2 regions of the Ferrimonas sp. YFM genome follow, and region 2 is predicted to be linked to the other one. Evidence: predicted binding sites of a transcription regulator. Region 2 holds the regulator's gene; the other holds the start of a gene.
The links. Region 2 encodes sigma-54, which starts transcription at its own class of promoters, with help from an activator protein. Its sites were predicted from a motif close to GTTGGCACGNNNNTNGNNT; they were not measured.
Positions count from the first base shown of each region.

Region 1 (7,259 bases), 930 kb from region 2:
GCCAGCAATTCGCGGCGCATCTCATCGACGCTCTTCACCTTGCGGTACTGCAGCTGCAGCCGCTGTGAGAGGGTGTTGAACGCTTGCTCCAGCTGGCGGATCTCCCGGGCGGCCCCCGGGGTGTTCAGGGCCAGGGAGGGGGTCTTGAATCCCTGGGCTTCCAGGGCGCCGATGGCGTTACTGAGCCGGCTCAGGGGGCGGGTGAGCCAGGCAAACAGCCCCAGGGTGGACGCCAGCAGGAACAGGGCGCCGCTGCCCAGCATCAGCAGGGCGAACGGCAGCCAGGCGCTGTCGGCTACCTGGGCCGCCATCGAATCGTAGATCTCGCCATTGATGATGATGTAGAGGTAACCCAGCATCTGCCCGTCGATCACCACCGGGGCCACGGAGAAGATCTTCTCGCGGATGGGATCCCTGGGGTCCGGCCCCCGCAGGGGCAGGGTAGGCTGACCGGTCAGGGCCAGCTCAATGGTGGCGGTGGGGATCCGCTCCCGGCGAATCTTCTCCGGCGGGGCGGAGTAGTTGAGCAGGGTGCCGTCGGGGGAGAGCAGGTAGAACTCGAACCCCTTACCCAGGATCATCATGTTATGGAAAGCGCGCTCCACGGCGGCGGGATCCGGCTTGCCCTCCACGAAGAGCGGGCCCTCATGGACGATGTGTTCCGCCAGGGAGAGGTGCAGTTTCTGGGTAACCTGCTCCTGGAAGCTGGCGTCCAGCTGACGACTCAGCTGCACCAGCATCAGCCCCAGCATCAGGAAGCTGACGGTGAGTACCAGGGCCAGCCTGGAGAACAGGGAGTTAATGGGAAAGTTTGTCATTGAACTTGTATCCTACGCCCCACACGGTAAGCACATAGTTGGGATTGGCCGGATCCTGCTCCAGCTTGGCCCGCAGACGGTTGATGTGGGAGTTGACCGTATGCTGATAGCCGCTGTGCTGATAGCCCCATACCGATTCCAGAAGCTGCTCCCGGCTGAAGACACGACCCGGATGGCGGGCCAGGTAGCAAAGCAGATCGAACTCCGTGCTGGTGAGCTCCACATCCCTGCCGGACAGCCTGAGTTCACGACGGTCTGGGTCAAGCTGCATCGCCCCGAAGGTGAGGGTTGCCGGCGCGGGCTGCCGGCTCTGGCGACTGAGTTCGGCGCGCCTCAGGTGTGACTTCACCCTGGCCTGGAGCTCGCGGACGCTGAAAGGCTTGCTCAGGTAGTCGTCGGCACCGCTCTCCAGCCCCACCACCCTGTCCACTTCGGTGTTGCGGGCAGTGAGCATCATGATGGGGGTGATGCACCCCTGCTGGCGCAGGGTCTGGCACAGGGTCAGGCCATCCATGCCCGGCAGCATCAGGTCCAGTACCATGAGATCGAATTGGCCACTGCGGGCCAGTTCAAACCCCTCTTTGCCATCCCTGACCCGCACCACTTCATGGTTCAGGGCTTCCAGGTTTAGCGACACCAGGGCGTTGATGTCCTCGTCGTCCTCGATTACCAGCAGTCTTGCCATGATCCCGTCTCCCTTGCCTGCCGCCAAAAGGGGCGACAGGCAATTAGACCGGGGTTAGCGGGTTCGCATTACAGTGAGACGTGCCACCGGCGCATCAAACTTGTGGCGACCATCCAGGGCGGACTCGGCAAAGCCGTCCTGATTGCCGACCACACCAGGGTGTCGGGCGACATAGTCCACGTCGTCGCGGGTGGCGTCATAACCTGCTCCGCCTCCGGCAGGCCCTGGAATGGTGGCCGCCAATTCGGAGTTGGCCTCAGTGCCTGCGTCGTACACCGGCAGGTTCACCGTCATCGACTGACCCACCGCCAGGGCGGAGAGATCCCAGCCATTGATGCCGGCGAAGGCGTCGTTGGTGTTCACCAACATGGTGGCCGACGTCAGCCGCATCCCCTGGCCTGCCTCCAGAGTCAGGGTCAGGCTTTGGGCCATGCCGGGGGGCAATATGCCTTCTCCGGCGGCGGTGATACCGGCTCCTGCCGCGGTTGCGGCGGCAAGCCAGTCAGTGCCGTCGCCGCCTTCCGCCAGTACTTCCAGCGGTTCCGAGGCGGCTTCGCCAAACTGCCAGCCGGCGACACTGCCGTCGTGGAGGTAGGCGGCCACGGGGGACATGGGCTGAGCGGCGGTGAGGTTGGTCACTGTCACTTCGAAGCTGACCATTTCCGGTGGCGGCGGTGCGGTGCTGTTGTCATCGTCATCGTCGTGGCAGCCCACCAGCAGGGCGGTGGCCATCAGGCCCAGGGTAAGTGTGCGCTTCATGGCGGCCTCCTTACTCTGCTACGGTGACGGTGATGCGGGCCACAGGGTTGAGCCAGCGGTGGATGCGGCTGTCGACATCACTGATGCCGCCGGTGGCGTTGGTGTCACCCAGGTTGCCGCGATGGATGTGGACCTTGGCATTGGGTTCCATGTCGGTCACGCCGGTGGCACCGCTGCCGCCGCCGGTCCCGGGGATGGCGGGCATGCCCGGAGTGCCCGGTGCGCCCCCTGCGCCGGCCACCAGCACCTCGTCGTTGGCCTCGGTACCGGCGTCATAGGCGTTCAGGTTGATGGTGTAGGTGCCTGGCTCAGAGGGGATCGGCCAGCTGTCCAGGCCGACGAATCCGTCGTTGCTGGGCAGGATCATGGCGGTCAGGGACAGCACCATCCCTTCGGTGACGTTTTCCAGGGTGGCACTGGTGCTGGCGGCGGGCGCCAGCAGACCGGCAGCGGGATTTTCTGCGGAGATGGCGCTGATGCTGTTGGCTATGGTCACCAGACCGCTGATGTCTCCCCCTTCAGCCATGGCGGCCAGCTCCGGAGAGGCGTCGGTGCCGGACTGGAACAGGTGGTACTGACTGTCATGGGCGGTGATCAGCAGAGGGGTGAAGTAGATCCCCTGGGTCAGGTTGGTGACCTCCAGGGTCAGGGTCTGTGCCTGAAGGGCGGGTGCGGCCAGCAGAGCGGCCAGGGCCAGAGGCTTGAGTGTCATGGTCTTCCATCTCCCGATTGATTGAGTCACTTCAGTCTAGGGAGCAGGTATCAACAGGCCTTCACGGATTTATCACGATTTCATCACAATTGCGTTGGGGCGCTGTGATGGGGATTGGTCTTTCCAATTACCAATATTTATGACCCAGTAATCAAAACGTCTAATTGACTAAAGGGAAAGGTGGAATAAATTGCCTGGGCGAATATCAGCTGAGAAATAAATTAAAATCCCTCCGGGTTAACGTCCTGAGAAATATGTTAATTAAATAAATGGCGTGCTATTTTAACCCTTCGTGGGATCCCTGCTTGATCGACCCGGAGCGACTGAAGTCGCGACTGACTCTGCGCCAAGATGGGGCGTTGAACCCCATTGTGGCGGGATTTCTGTGAAAGACGCAAAGCAGATTTTCAGTAATTGGCATTCAGTGTGCCAAATTGGGCGATCTTCATGAGATCGACACTCCAAGGCAGGAGGTCGATTATGTCTGAATTTTTAAAGTTAACGTGCTAACGCTCAAACTTTTTGTTTTTGGCTTTCATTAAACGTGGCGTAGCTAACATTCGAGCGTGTTTTTCAGGCGTACAGTGGGTCCAGATTTGCGTTTTAAGGAGTTCATTGATATGGAGCAGGAAGCTAAGTCCGGGCTCAATTCTAGCCATTGGGCTTCGCCGGTGCACGCCCGTTTCCGCCAACGGGACCAGGCACTGTTGCGACTTGGGGAGAGTCTGGTGAAAGAGCAGGGTATTGTCTCTTTCCGCTTCTCCGAATTGGCACCCCGTGCTGGGTGCAGTGCAGGGACGCTGTATAAGCACTTTAACTGTAAAGAGGATCTGCTGGTCGCCATCTTCGCCAAGCATGTGGAGCTGTTGACCGAACGTCAGCCTGAGCTGATGAACGCGGACCTGAACCACGCCGAGCGCTGGCTGGCGATGCACCTCTATGGCGCCATGGCCGTGGCCCACACCAGCTGGTCTCTGGGCTTCAATGCCCTGGCCGGTGCCGAGGGGATCGTGGATAAGGTGAGTGATTACCGTCTGCAGGAGATGCAGATGTTTGTGGATCAGGCCTGTTCGACCGCCAAGCGGGTCGTGGAAGCGGCACGTATTGAAGGGCAACTGGTGTCCGATGATCAGGAGATTGAGGTGGCCCACGCCACCATGGTGGCGTGCCAGCGTGGTGCGACGACCATGATCAACAACCCGATGATCGCCCAGAACCTGAATTTCAACCAGATCCACAAGCTGTATGACAGCCTGGCGCTGATCACCGGTACCTTGAACTGGCGGGTGGGGCTGATCCCTGAATCCCGTGACCGGGTGATCAAGGCCGTGGAGGAGCAGTTGATTGCCCTTCAGCAGGAGCACGACCTCACTGCGGTGTTCTAGGGTTTGACAGCCCTTTAGGCGGCGTGGCGGCTGCCACGGGTCAGGTTGGCTGCAAAATCGGGCCGGCTGGCCAGTAGCCGCTCTCTCTGCTCTTCGCTGAGCTGCCCCTCGGGCAGCCTCAGCACCTTCCGAGTCAATTTCCCCCTGGCCATGGCGGTGATCTTCAGCGGCGCCACCGGTCCCTCAATCGCATACTCCTCCACCGAACCCGCGCGGGCAAGAATGCCTGACTCCATCAGGGCACTGACGCCATGGTGGTTCAATGGCATGGGCACGCTGCCGCGAGCCTGCAGAATGAATTCGCGCAGGATGGCCCGCTCGGTATTGTCCAGGGTCTGTACCTTCTCCTCCATCAGCAGCTTTTGTTGGGCGGCGAGCCGCTGCTGCATGATGCGGCCGAAGATAAGGCGCCCGGCCAGGGTGGCCAGGTAGGCACAGCTGGCGACTACCGCCAGGCCCAGCCAGGAGGCGTAGTCGGTGACCCACTGTTGCAGATACAGAGACTGAGCCCACTTAACCGGCAGCCACAGCAGGGCCAGGCTGGTGACCAGAAGCCACAGGGCCAGCTTGTAGAGAGGGGCGTTGGTCAGGGCTTGGATATGAGAATCCTGACTTCCCATGGTGGTGAGTCCTCGTGTCGGAAAATTGGCGGAAACGGGCAGCCCCCATTGTAAAGCAAAAGGGGTGCCAGCTTACAGGCCCGAATGCGGCGGCCTGGGCCTGAGAAAAAGGTCCTGAGAGATCAGCAGCCTCTAGCTATTGGGGTTCACCAGGGGTTCGATCTGAATGGCGTTGCCGTCGTTAAACAGCTTGCTGGGGCCGTGCTCCCTGGCACTGGTGAGGTTCTGAGTGCCTATCTCCACCTCCACCTGGGGATAGAGGCTGTGACTGACACTGATGGCCACCCGGTTGAAGAAGCTGGCCAGCTTCTCGTCGGTTTCGGCCAACAGCAATTGGGCTTCGGCCAGCCTGACGCTGTTCTGCTGCTGTGCCTGGGTGAACTGAGCCACCAGGCGCTTGCGCTCTTCGTCGGTCTTGTCCTTGGCCATGGAGGCCTTGTTGACCGCCTGGCGCAGCTTGTAACTCTGGGCCAGCAGGGCCTGCTCTTTCTGGTGATACTCCTTGGCCATGGCGCGCAGATGCTGCACCCCGAGGCCTGCCCGAATGCGGCTCTGGGTGGCGGCGCGGGAGCCCAGGTTGATGCAGTTCACCGAGTGGGTGACCTGAGTCAGGCCGCCGACGATGTCTCCCTTCTTGCCATTGGGCACCCCAACGGTGAGGTTGTTGCCGCTGTGGGACTGACAGTGCACCAGTTGGGTTTGGACCAGGATGTCGCCCCCCGCTTTGAGATGGGCATACTGGGCGAAGGCCACGTGGATTTCGCCTTCGGCCTCCAGGGAGGTACTGAGTTTGCTGTTGTCGATCAGTCGGCCGATCACCCCTTTGCCGATGACGATGTCGCCGCCCGCCTTGAGCAGCTCTCCGTCGACAAAACCGTTAACCGTGATGTCGCCCCCCGCCTGAACCCGCATCTCCTCATCCACATTGCCGTTGATCACCACGTTGCCGTGGTAGTTGATGTGGCCGGTGCCCACGTTGACGTCTTTGAGGGTCAGGACCTCGACAATCTCCAGCCCATCCTTGGTTTCTTTGGGCTGGCCGTCGGCGCTGGCCAGAAGCAGGTTGGGATCATTGTCGGCGGTGGTGGTGCCCTTGCCCGCTTTCAGTTTGCGGTCCTTGCCGGGTTTGGCTTTGAGCACCTCGCCGATGACGTTGTAGCCGTCGACACCGGGTTCGGCGTCGTGTTTGCGCATCACCTCGTCGCCAGCCTGTACGGTGACAATCTCCCCCAGATCGCGCATGTCCACTTTGCCGTTGTCGAGGATCCTTGGAGTCATCAGTCGCTCGCGGTTGAGCTGAACCAGGCGCTCCAACTGGGCGTCCCGGCCATTTTTTGCGGGCTTACCCTTGGCGATGGTGGCACTGATGCTTTCGCCTGGGGAGGCGGACTCTGCCTGCTTCAACAGGGTGTTGATGGCGTTTTTCAGCAGTCCGTTCTGAATGGCGAGGGTCTGGAGTTCCTGGACCAGCTCTTTAAACCCGATGCGGCGCCCACCCTGGGGGGAGGTGAGGGTGGCGGTGACCTCCATCTTGTCGGTGGAGAGGTTGAGTTTGCACTCTCCGTCCACCTTCATCGCCAGCGGGATACGTTGTACCTGAGCCTTGTTGGCGCCCTTGGCCTGATGCTTCAGCAGTTGCAGCGCCTTGCGAACGTCGTGGTCGAGGAAGGCGCAGTGGCGATAGGGGGAGCTGTCCACCAGAGACTTAAGCTGACTCAGTTCCACTAGGGCATGCTTTTCTGGGGTGAGATCCACACAGAGGGTCTGGTGTTCTTCGTCGAAAAAGAGGAGGTCCGGTCCTATCATTGCGCCATTACTTTTGCTAATTAGGCGAGTTCAGCGAGTATACCGGATTGTTGACAATGGGGAATAGCAAAAAGCCCCGACCATGGGTCAGGGCTCAAAAATTTGGTGCAGAAGGAGAGACTTGAACTCTCACGTCCTAACGGACACTAGCACCTGAAGCTAGCGCGTCTACCAATTCCGCCACTTCTGCAAATATCGAATAATCGATTCAGGTCTTATTTTTTTGTCGGCTCACCATCTCAAAGAGAATGGTGCAGAAAGAGAGACTTGAACTCTCACGTCCTAATGGACACTAGCACCTGAAGCTAGCGCGTCTACCAATTCCGCCACTTCTGCATTTAGCCGTGGTATCGATGAGTGGTGCAGAAGGAGAGACTTGAACTCTCACGTCCTTGCGGACACTAGCACCTGAAGCTAGCGCGTCTACCAATTCCGCCACTTCTGCTCTGCATTTCCTCATCGGTACGGAGGCGC
Region 1 is NZ_AP027368.1:471,161-478,419, forward strand. It holds gene QUE41_RS02295 (sensor histidine kinase) at 1-818, opposite strand, end outside; gene QUE41_RS02300 (response regulator transcription factor) at 799-1,506, opposite strand; gene QUE41_RS02305 (spondin domain-containing protein) at 1,558-2,262, opposite strand; gene QUE41_RS02310 (spondin domain-containing protein) at 2,273-2,974, opposite strand; gene QUE41_RS02315 (TetR/AcrR family transcriptional regulator) at 3,595-4,359, shown strand; gene QUE41_RS02320 (superinfection exclusion B family protein) at 4,374-4,979, opposite strand; gene QUE41_RS02325 (flagellar assembly protein A) at 5,112-6,785, opposite strand; tRNA gene QUE41_RS02330 (tRNA-Leu) at 6,889-6,975, opposite strand; tRNA gene QUE41_RS02335 (tRNA-Leu) at 7,035-7,121, opposite strand; tRNA gene QUE41_RS02340 (tRNA-Leu) at 7,144-7,230, opposite strand.
Region 1: QUE41_RS02320 (superinfection exclusion B family protein) is a predicted target of sigma-54. The motif match lies at 5,033-5,051, and genes of this name have one in related genera.

Region 2 (7,259 bases):
GACGGGCGGCTCGAGGCCTGGGATAACGTCAAGACCCTGGGGGTGGGGGTGAACTTCACCAAGCCCAACCGAACCGGCCTGACCTGGTTCCTGGGGCCCAGGGTTCAGTGGGCCTACGCGGACACCACCTCGTTCGGTGACGGCTTCGGTTATGGTCTGCTGGCAGGGGCCAGCTATCCGGTCAGCGACACCCTGACCCTGGGCTTTGGCGGGGGCTATTTCAACGACCCCTATGATGTGCGCTGGATGCCGGTGCTGTTCATCAAGTGGCAGATCACCGATAAGCTCAGGCTGGATAACCCCTTCGAGCCCGGCTTCGCCGGCCGCGGCGGCCTGGAGCTCTCCTACAGGCTCAATCCCACCTGGGAGTTTGGGGCGGGCATGGCTTTCCGGACCCAGAACTTTGCCGTGGATGAGGGGGCCATTGAGATTGAACAGCCCCTAAGTTTCCTGCGGGGCAGTTTCACCGCCGAAGGGGGCTGGCGTCTGTCCGCCTACCTGGGGCACCGCTCCGAAGGGGAGTTCTCTCTGCGAGGGCCTAACGGCGGGGACAAGCGGGACCTGTCTTCAGAAAGTGCCTTGGGCGTGGTGGTGACCACTCATTTCTGAGGTGATTCAGTTAAAAAGCAGGGAGGCATTTGCCTCCCTCTTGGTATCTACTCTTCCATGTACTGACGAATCAGCTTGAACAGCTCCCGGGAGGACTTGGGCGGCTTGCTGGCCTTGGCTTCTTTGGCGGCCTGACGAATCAGTTGACGCACCCGCTGGCGCTCCTCGGCCATGGCGGGGACTTCGGCAAACAGCGCCTGCATGGCATCGTCACCCTCTGCAATCAGCCGGTCGCGCCACTGCTCCATCTTGTGGAACTCCTGGTTGGCCTGGTTGTGCTTGTTGCGAATCTTGTCCAGGGCGGCCACCAGAGGCTCGGGATCCCGGCTGCGCAGCAGCTTGCCAACAAACTGCAGTTGGCGGCGGTGGGCTTCGTTTTTCCCCTTCAGGCGCTGGGCCAGGGCAACGGCGACCTCCAGCTCTTCGTCCATGGGCACCTTGGCCAGGTCGTTCTTGCCCAGGGCCACAATTTCGTTGCCGATCTTCTGCAGCTGTTCCGCTTCCCGCTTAAGCTCCGATTTGCTGATCCACTCCTCTTCCTGGAGCTCCGGTTCCGGGCGTTTTGCTGCCATAGCTGTTCTCCTAAATGATTTGGGCGCCTATTCTAGCAGGCTATGAGCCGTCATGCCCCTATCGGAGCAGGGGCGGGGTTTGCTATCCTTTCTTGCAACTGAATTTTATGGAATCGACGAGTGACCCAAGTCAGCATTGAAGCCCAGCGTCAGCAGCTGGAGGAGGCGGTAGCCCTGGCCCTGGAAGAGGCCAAAAAACTGGGGGTGTCTGCCGCAGAGGTGGCCATCAGTAAGCAGCAGGGCTTGAGCGTCTCCACCCGCATGGGTGAAGTGGAGACCGTGGAGTTCAATAAGGACGGTGCCCTGGGCATCTCCCTCTACCGTGAGGGAGCCAAGGGCAATGCGTCCACCTCGGACCTCAGTGCCCAGGCGATTGTCGATGCGGTGCGGGCCGCCGATGGCATCGCCCGACATACCACGGCGGACCAGCATAACGGCCTGGCCGAAGCCGAACTGATGCCTACGTCGCTTCCTGACCTGGATCTCTACCACCCCCATGCCCTGACCCCGGAGGAGGGGATCGATCTGGCGGCCCGTTGTGAACAGGCGGCCCTGGAGAGCGACCACGGCATCGAGATGTCCGACGGTGCCAGCTGCAACAGCCACGCCGGCATCAAGGTGTACGGCAACAGCCATGGCTTTATCGGCAGCTATGCTTCCTCCCGCCACAGCCTCTCCTGTGTGCTGATCGGCAAGGATGAGCAGGGGATGGAGCGAGACTATGACTACACCGTGGGGCGTCGATTTGGCGATCTGGTGAACCCGGAGGCCCTGGGCATCAGCGCCGCCGCTAAGGTCAGCGCCCGTCTGGGTGCGCGCAAGATCGACACCTGCGAAGTGCCAGTGCTGTTCTCCGCCGAGACCGCCACCGGCCTGGTGGGTCACCTGGTGGGCGCCATCAGCGGTGCGTCACTCTATCGTCAGTCCTCCTTCCTGCTGGACAGCCTAGGCACCGAGATTCTGCCCCAGTGGTTCTCAATCGAAGAGAATCCTCATCTGCCCGTGGGCCTGGCCAGCGCTCCCTTCGATGGGGAGGGTGTGGCCACCCGTGCCCGGCAGATTGTCCGTGACGGCGTACTGGAGTCCTACCTGCTGACCGCTTACTCCGCCCGCCGCCTGGGGATGACCACCACGGGTCACGCCGGTGGCATCTACAACTGGCAACTGGCCAGCAATGGCGGCGATCTGGCCTCCATGCTGAAGCAGATGGGCACCGGCCTGTATGTGACCGAGCTGATGGGCCATGGTGTGAACGGCGTGACCGGTGATTACTCCCGTGGCGCCGCCGGCTTCTGGGTGGAGAACGGCATCATCCAGTATCCGGTGCACGAGATCACCATCGCCGGTAACCTGAAGCAGATGTACCGGGATATGGTGGCGGTGGGCACAGATGTGGATCCCCGCACCAGCATCAAGACGGGGTCCATCCTGCTGAGCGCCATGAAGGTGGCCGGTAACTGATTGGGGACCTAGTGTCGAAAAACAAAAAACCGGAGCCAGGCTCCGGTTTTTTTATTCTGATTCGTCGAATCGCCCGCTGAACAGTTGGGTGACCGCTTCCAGGGCGGGCTCGGCGTCCTGGCCTTCGCAGATCACCGTCACCTCCTGTCCCTGACAGGTTTGCAGCATCAGCAGCCCCAGCACGCTGTCGGCACTGGCGCTCTGGTCTCCATGGACCACCTGAATGTGGGCGTCGTAGTTGTGGGCCAGCTGCGCCAGCCGGGTGGCGGCGCGGGCGTGCAGGCCCAGCTTGTTGACCACCTTAAGGGTTCTTGTCAGCTTCACGTTTGTCCAGTTCACGATGACGGACCGAGGTCTGCTTCTGCCGCTGGCGGAAGCGTTGCTCCAGCTGTTCGGCGATGTAGACGCTGCGGTGCTGGCCGCCGGTACAGCCGATGGCGATGGTCAGGTAGGCGCGGTTGTTGCGCTCCAGCATCGGCAGCCAGTTGAGCAGAAAGTTTTCGGTGTGTTCGATAAAGCGCGCCACCATCCACTCCTTGGCGAAGTAGCGCTGCACCGGCTTGTCCAGGCCGGTGAGGGGACGCAGGGCGGGATCCCAGTGAGGGTTGGGCAGAAAGCGTACGTCGAACACGTAGTCCGCATCCTTGGGGATGCCATGCTTGAATCCGAAGGACTCAAACACCAGCAGCAGTTCCCGTTCCGCCTGCCCCAGCAGTCGGGTACGCATCTCGTCGGCCAACTGATGGACCGACAGGCCATCGGTCATGAAACTGTGGTCGGCCAGGTCGCGAATGGGGGCCAGCAGTTGGGTCTCTGAGGCGATCGCCTCCGCCAGGGAAGTGCCGCTGCGCGACAGGGGATGCAGTCTGCGGGTCTCGCTGTAGCGCTTGATCAGGCTGGCATCCGACGCATCCAGGAAGTAGATCTGTCGCTCGATGGAATCCGGCAGGTGCTTGAGTATCTCAGGAATCTGTTCCGCCTGGTCCGGCAGGTTGCGGATGTCCAGGCTGACCGCCAGGGTGTCGCATTGATCCAGCATCTCCTCCACCAGGGAGGGCAGCATCACCGCGGGCAGGTTGTCGACACAGTAGCAGCCCAGGTCTTCGAGGACCCGGAGGGCGACGGATTTGCCGGCACCGGAACGTCCGGAGAGGATGATCAGTTTCACGAGGTCACCAGGGCATAGAGCTCAGAGTCATTGCTGCATTTGCGCAGTGCCCGGCAGGTCTCTTTGTCCTGCAGGGTCTTGGCCATGGCGGCCAGAGTGGCCAGGTGCTCCTGTACGGCGTCCTCGGGGACAAACAGGGCAAACAGCAGGTCCACTGGCTTGCCATCGATGGCGTCGAAGGGGATCGCTTCGTCGCACTTGATGAACACGGCGATGGGGCGCTCGATGTTCGCCAGCCGGCCATGGGGCAGGGCGATTCCCTTGCCGATGCCGGTGCTGCCCATCCTCTCCCTGGCCAGCAGGCTTTCGAACAGCTGCTGGGGGTTGAGACTGCCGTGATGCTCGCCCGCCAGTTGGGAGATCATCTCCAGGGCGCGCTTTTTGCTAAGGCCCGGAGCGGCGATGGTGGCGCACTCCGGGCTGAGTAACGTGGTTATGTCCATGATTAATGGCGTGAAATTTTCTCTTTATGCTTGATAACCTGACGGTCCAGCTTGTCGATCAGGCCGTCGATGGCAGCGTACATGTTGTCGTGGTGGTGGGTCGCGTACACTTCGCGGCCACTCAGGTTCAGTTTGGCTTCGGCGGTTTGCTGTGCTTTCTCCACATTCAGCACCACGTAGACATTGGAGATATGGTCAAAGTGGCGCTCCAGCTTGTCGAACTTGGTGTGCACATAATCTCTCAGAGCGGTTGTGATCTCGACGTGATGACCGGTCAGATTGATTTGCATATAGGTTCCTCCTTTTTTGCTGGTTACAGCTGTTTCCGCTGATTGGATGGAGCTATGCCCAGGGCTTCCCTGTACTTGGCGATGGTCCGTCTCGCCACCTTGATTCCCTGTTCTGCCAGCAGCTCCGCCATTTTGCTGTCACTGAGAGGTTTTTTAGGATTCTCAGCAGCAACCAATTTTTTAATTAAAGCACGAATTGCCGTGGATGAGCACTCGCCGCCACTGTCGGTGCTGACGTGGCTGGAAAAGAAGTATTTCAGCTCGAAGATGCCACGGGGCGTATGCATGTATTTCTGGGTGGTCACCCGGGAGATAGTGGACTCGTGCATGTCCACCGCTTCCGCCACATCGTTGAGCACCATGGGCTTCATCGCCTCGTCACCATACTCCAGGAAGCCTTGCTGGAACTGGACGATGCAGTTGGCCACCTTGAGCAGGGTGTCGTTGCGGCTCTCCAGGCTCTTCAGGAACCACTTGGCTTCCTGCAGGTGACCGCGAACGAATTGGCTGTCTGCCTGATTGCGGCTGTTGCGGCTCAGGGCCGCATACTGTTCGTTGATGCGGATCTTGGGCATGGTGTCCGGATTGAGTTCCACTACCCAGCGCCCCTTGCGCTTGGAGACCGCCACATCGGGAATCACGTACTGGTCGTTATCGCTGACCAGGGCGCTGCCGGGACGCGGGTTGAGGGTCTGGATCAGCTCCATCGCCTCTTTGAGCTCCTCCTCCTTGAGGCGGGTCTTGCGCATCAGGCCGCGGAAGTCGCGATTGGCCAGCAGATCCATGTGCTCCTGGATCAGCATCCTGGCCTCTGCCAGCCAGGGGGTTCCCCCATCAAACTGACTCAGTTGCACCAGCAGGCACTCGGCCAGATCCCGGGCACAGACGCCCACAGGATCGAATCGTTGCACCCGCTTGAGCACCGCTTCCACCTCGTCCAGCTCCACCTCATCGTCGCCCATGGCTTCGAGAATGTCTTCGGCGGTCTGGGTCAGGTAGCCGCGTTCGTCGGTGGCATCAATGATGGCCACCGCGATGGCGCGGTCGGTATCGGACATGGGGGTCAGTTCCATCTGCCACAGCAGATGGCTTTGAAGGCTGTCGCCGGTGCTGCCCTGAAAGGGCATGTCGTCTTCCCGGCTGGACATGGGGGCCGGGGAGGAGGTGTAGTATTCGTCCCAGGAGGTGTCGACCTGAAGGTCATCGGGCATGTCGGTCTGACTCAGGGCCTCGCTGGTGTCCAGGCTGGCGGCTTCCGGAGCGGGCTCCAACTCATCCCGGGTGGCGGTGTCCGGGGTGTCGGGGACGGCTGGGCTGAGATCCTCCTCGACCTCAAGCAGGGGGTTGGCATCCAGAGCCTCCTGAATCTCCTGTTGGAGATCCAGCGTCGACAGTTGCAGCAGGCGAATGGCCTGTTGCAACTGCGGGGTCATGGTGAGCTGCTGTCCCAGCTTTAGCTGTAGAGAAGTCTTCATTTACAACAACCTGTCCTTATTCCTTCTTGTTATTTCCGGTTGTATTCCTGGTCGGGAGTTCAAATTACTATAGCTTGAACTGGTCGCCCAAGTATACCGAGCGCACCAGCTTGTTCTCTAGGATGGCGGCGGGTTCACCCTGGGCGATCAGCTCGCCGTGGCTGACGATGTAGGCGTGTTCACAGACGTCCAGAGTCTCCCGAACATTGTGGTCGGTGATCAGTACGCCCAGGCCGCGATCTCTCAGGTGCTGGATGATCTTCTTGATGTCGATCACCGAGATGGGGTCGACGCCGGCGAAGGGCTCGTCCAGCAGGATGAACTTGGGATCGGCAGCCAGGGCCCGGGCGATCTCTACCCGGCGGCGCTCGCCGCCGGACAGGCTCATTCCCAGGCTGTCGCGGATGTGGGTGATGTTGAACTCCTCCAGAAGCTGTTCCAGCTTCTCTACCCGCTGGGACTGGCTCAGGCCCTTGCGGGTCTGCAGCACCGCCATCAGGTTGTCGTACACCGACAGCTTGCGGAAGATGGAGGATTCCTGAGGCAGGTAGCCAATCCCCTTGCGGGCACGGCTGTGCATCGGCAGCAGGGTGATCTCCTCGCCGTCAATGAGGATCCGGCCCCGGTCGTTCTGCACCAGGCCCACCACCATGTAGAAGGTGGTGGTCTTGCCGGCGCCGTTGGGGCCCAGCAGGCCGACGATCTGGCCGGTGCTGACCTCAAGGCCAACGTTCTTGACCACTTCCCGGCCCTTGTAGGCCTTGGCCAGTTTCTCTGCGGTCAGGGTTGAGCGGGTCATTGCTGCTTCTCACCCTCTTTCTTTTCCTTGGGCTCGGCCAGGGATTTGAGATCGGTTTCTGCAGGCTGGAAGATGGTGGTGATCTGCTCATCCTTGTTGCCTTCGGCCACCAGCATCTGCTTCTCCAGGTCGTACTGGATGGTGTCGCCCTGGACCAGGCTGCCGGACTGGCGCATCTCCGCTTTCCCCTTCAGGGTCAGGATGCGCTTCTGGATGTCGTAGCGAATTTCGGCGGCTTCGGCCTGGGCCAGCTTGCCGTTCTCCATCATCTGTTGATAGGTGGCGGGAGAACCGGAGGCGATCAGGGTGGTCACCACCTTGTCGTCGGTGGCTTCGGCACGCAGTTCGTCGGCGTTGATCAGCAGGGTGCCCTGGGTGATGCGAACCCGGCCCGAGTAGATCAGCATGCCGTTGGGCAGATCCGCCCTGGAGTTATCGGCTT
Region 2 is NZ_AP027368.1:4,202,746-4,210,004, reverse strand. It holds gene QUE41_RS19490 (TonB-dependent receptor) at 1-609, shown strand, start outside; gene yjgA (ribosome biogenesis factor YjgA) at 657-1,181, opposite strand; gene pmbA (metalloprotease PmbA) at 1,302-2,642, shown strand; gene QUE41_RS19475 (HPr family phosphocarrier protein) at 2,694-2,966, opposite strand; gene rapZ (RNase adapter RapZ) at 2,944-3,810, opposite strand; gene ptsN (PTS IIA-like nitrogen regulatory protein PtsN) at 3,807-4,253, opposite strand; gene hpf (ribosome hibernation promoting factor) at 4,256-4,543, opposite strand; gene QUE41_RS19455 (RNA polymerase factor sigma-54) at 4,567-6,018, opposite strand; gene lptB (LPS export ABC transporter ATP-binding protein) at 6,086-6,817, opposite strand; gene lptA (lipopolysaccharide transport periplasmic protein LptA) at 6,814-7,259, opposite strand, start outside.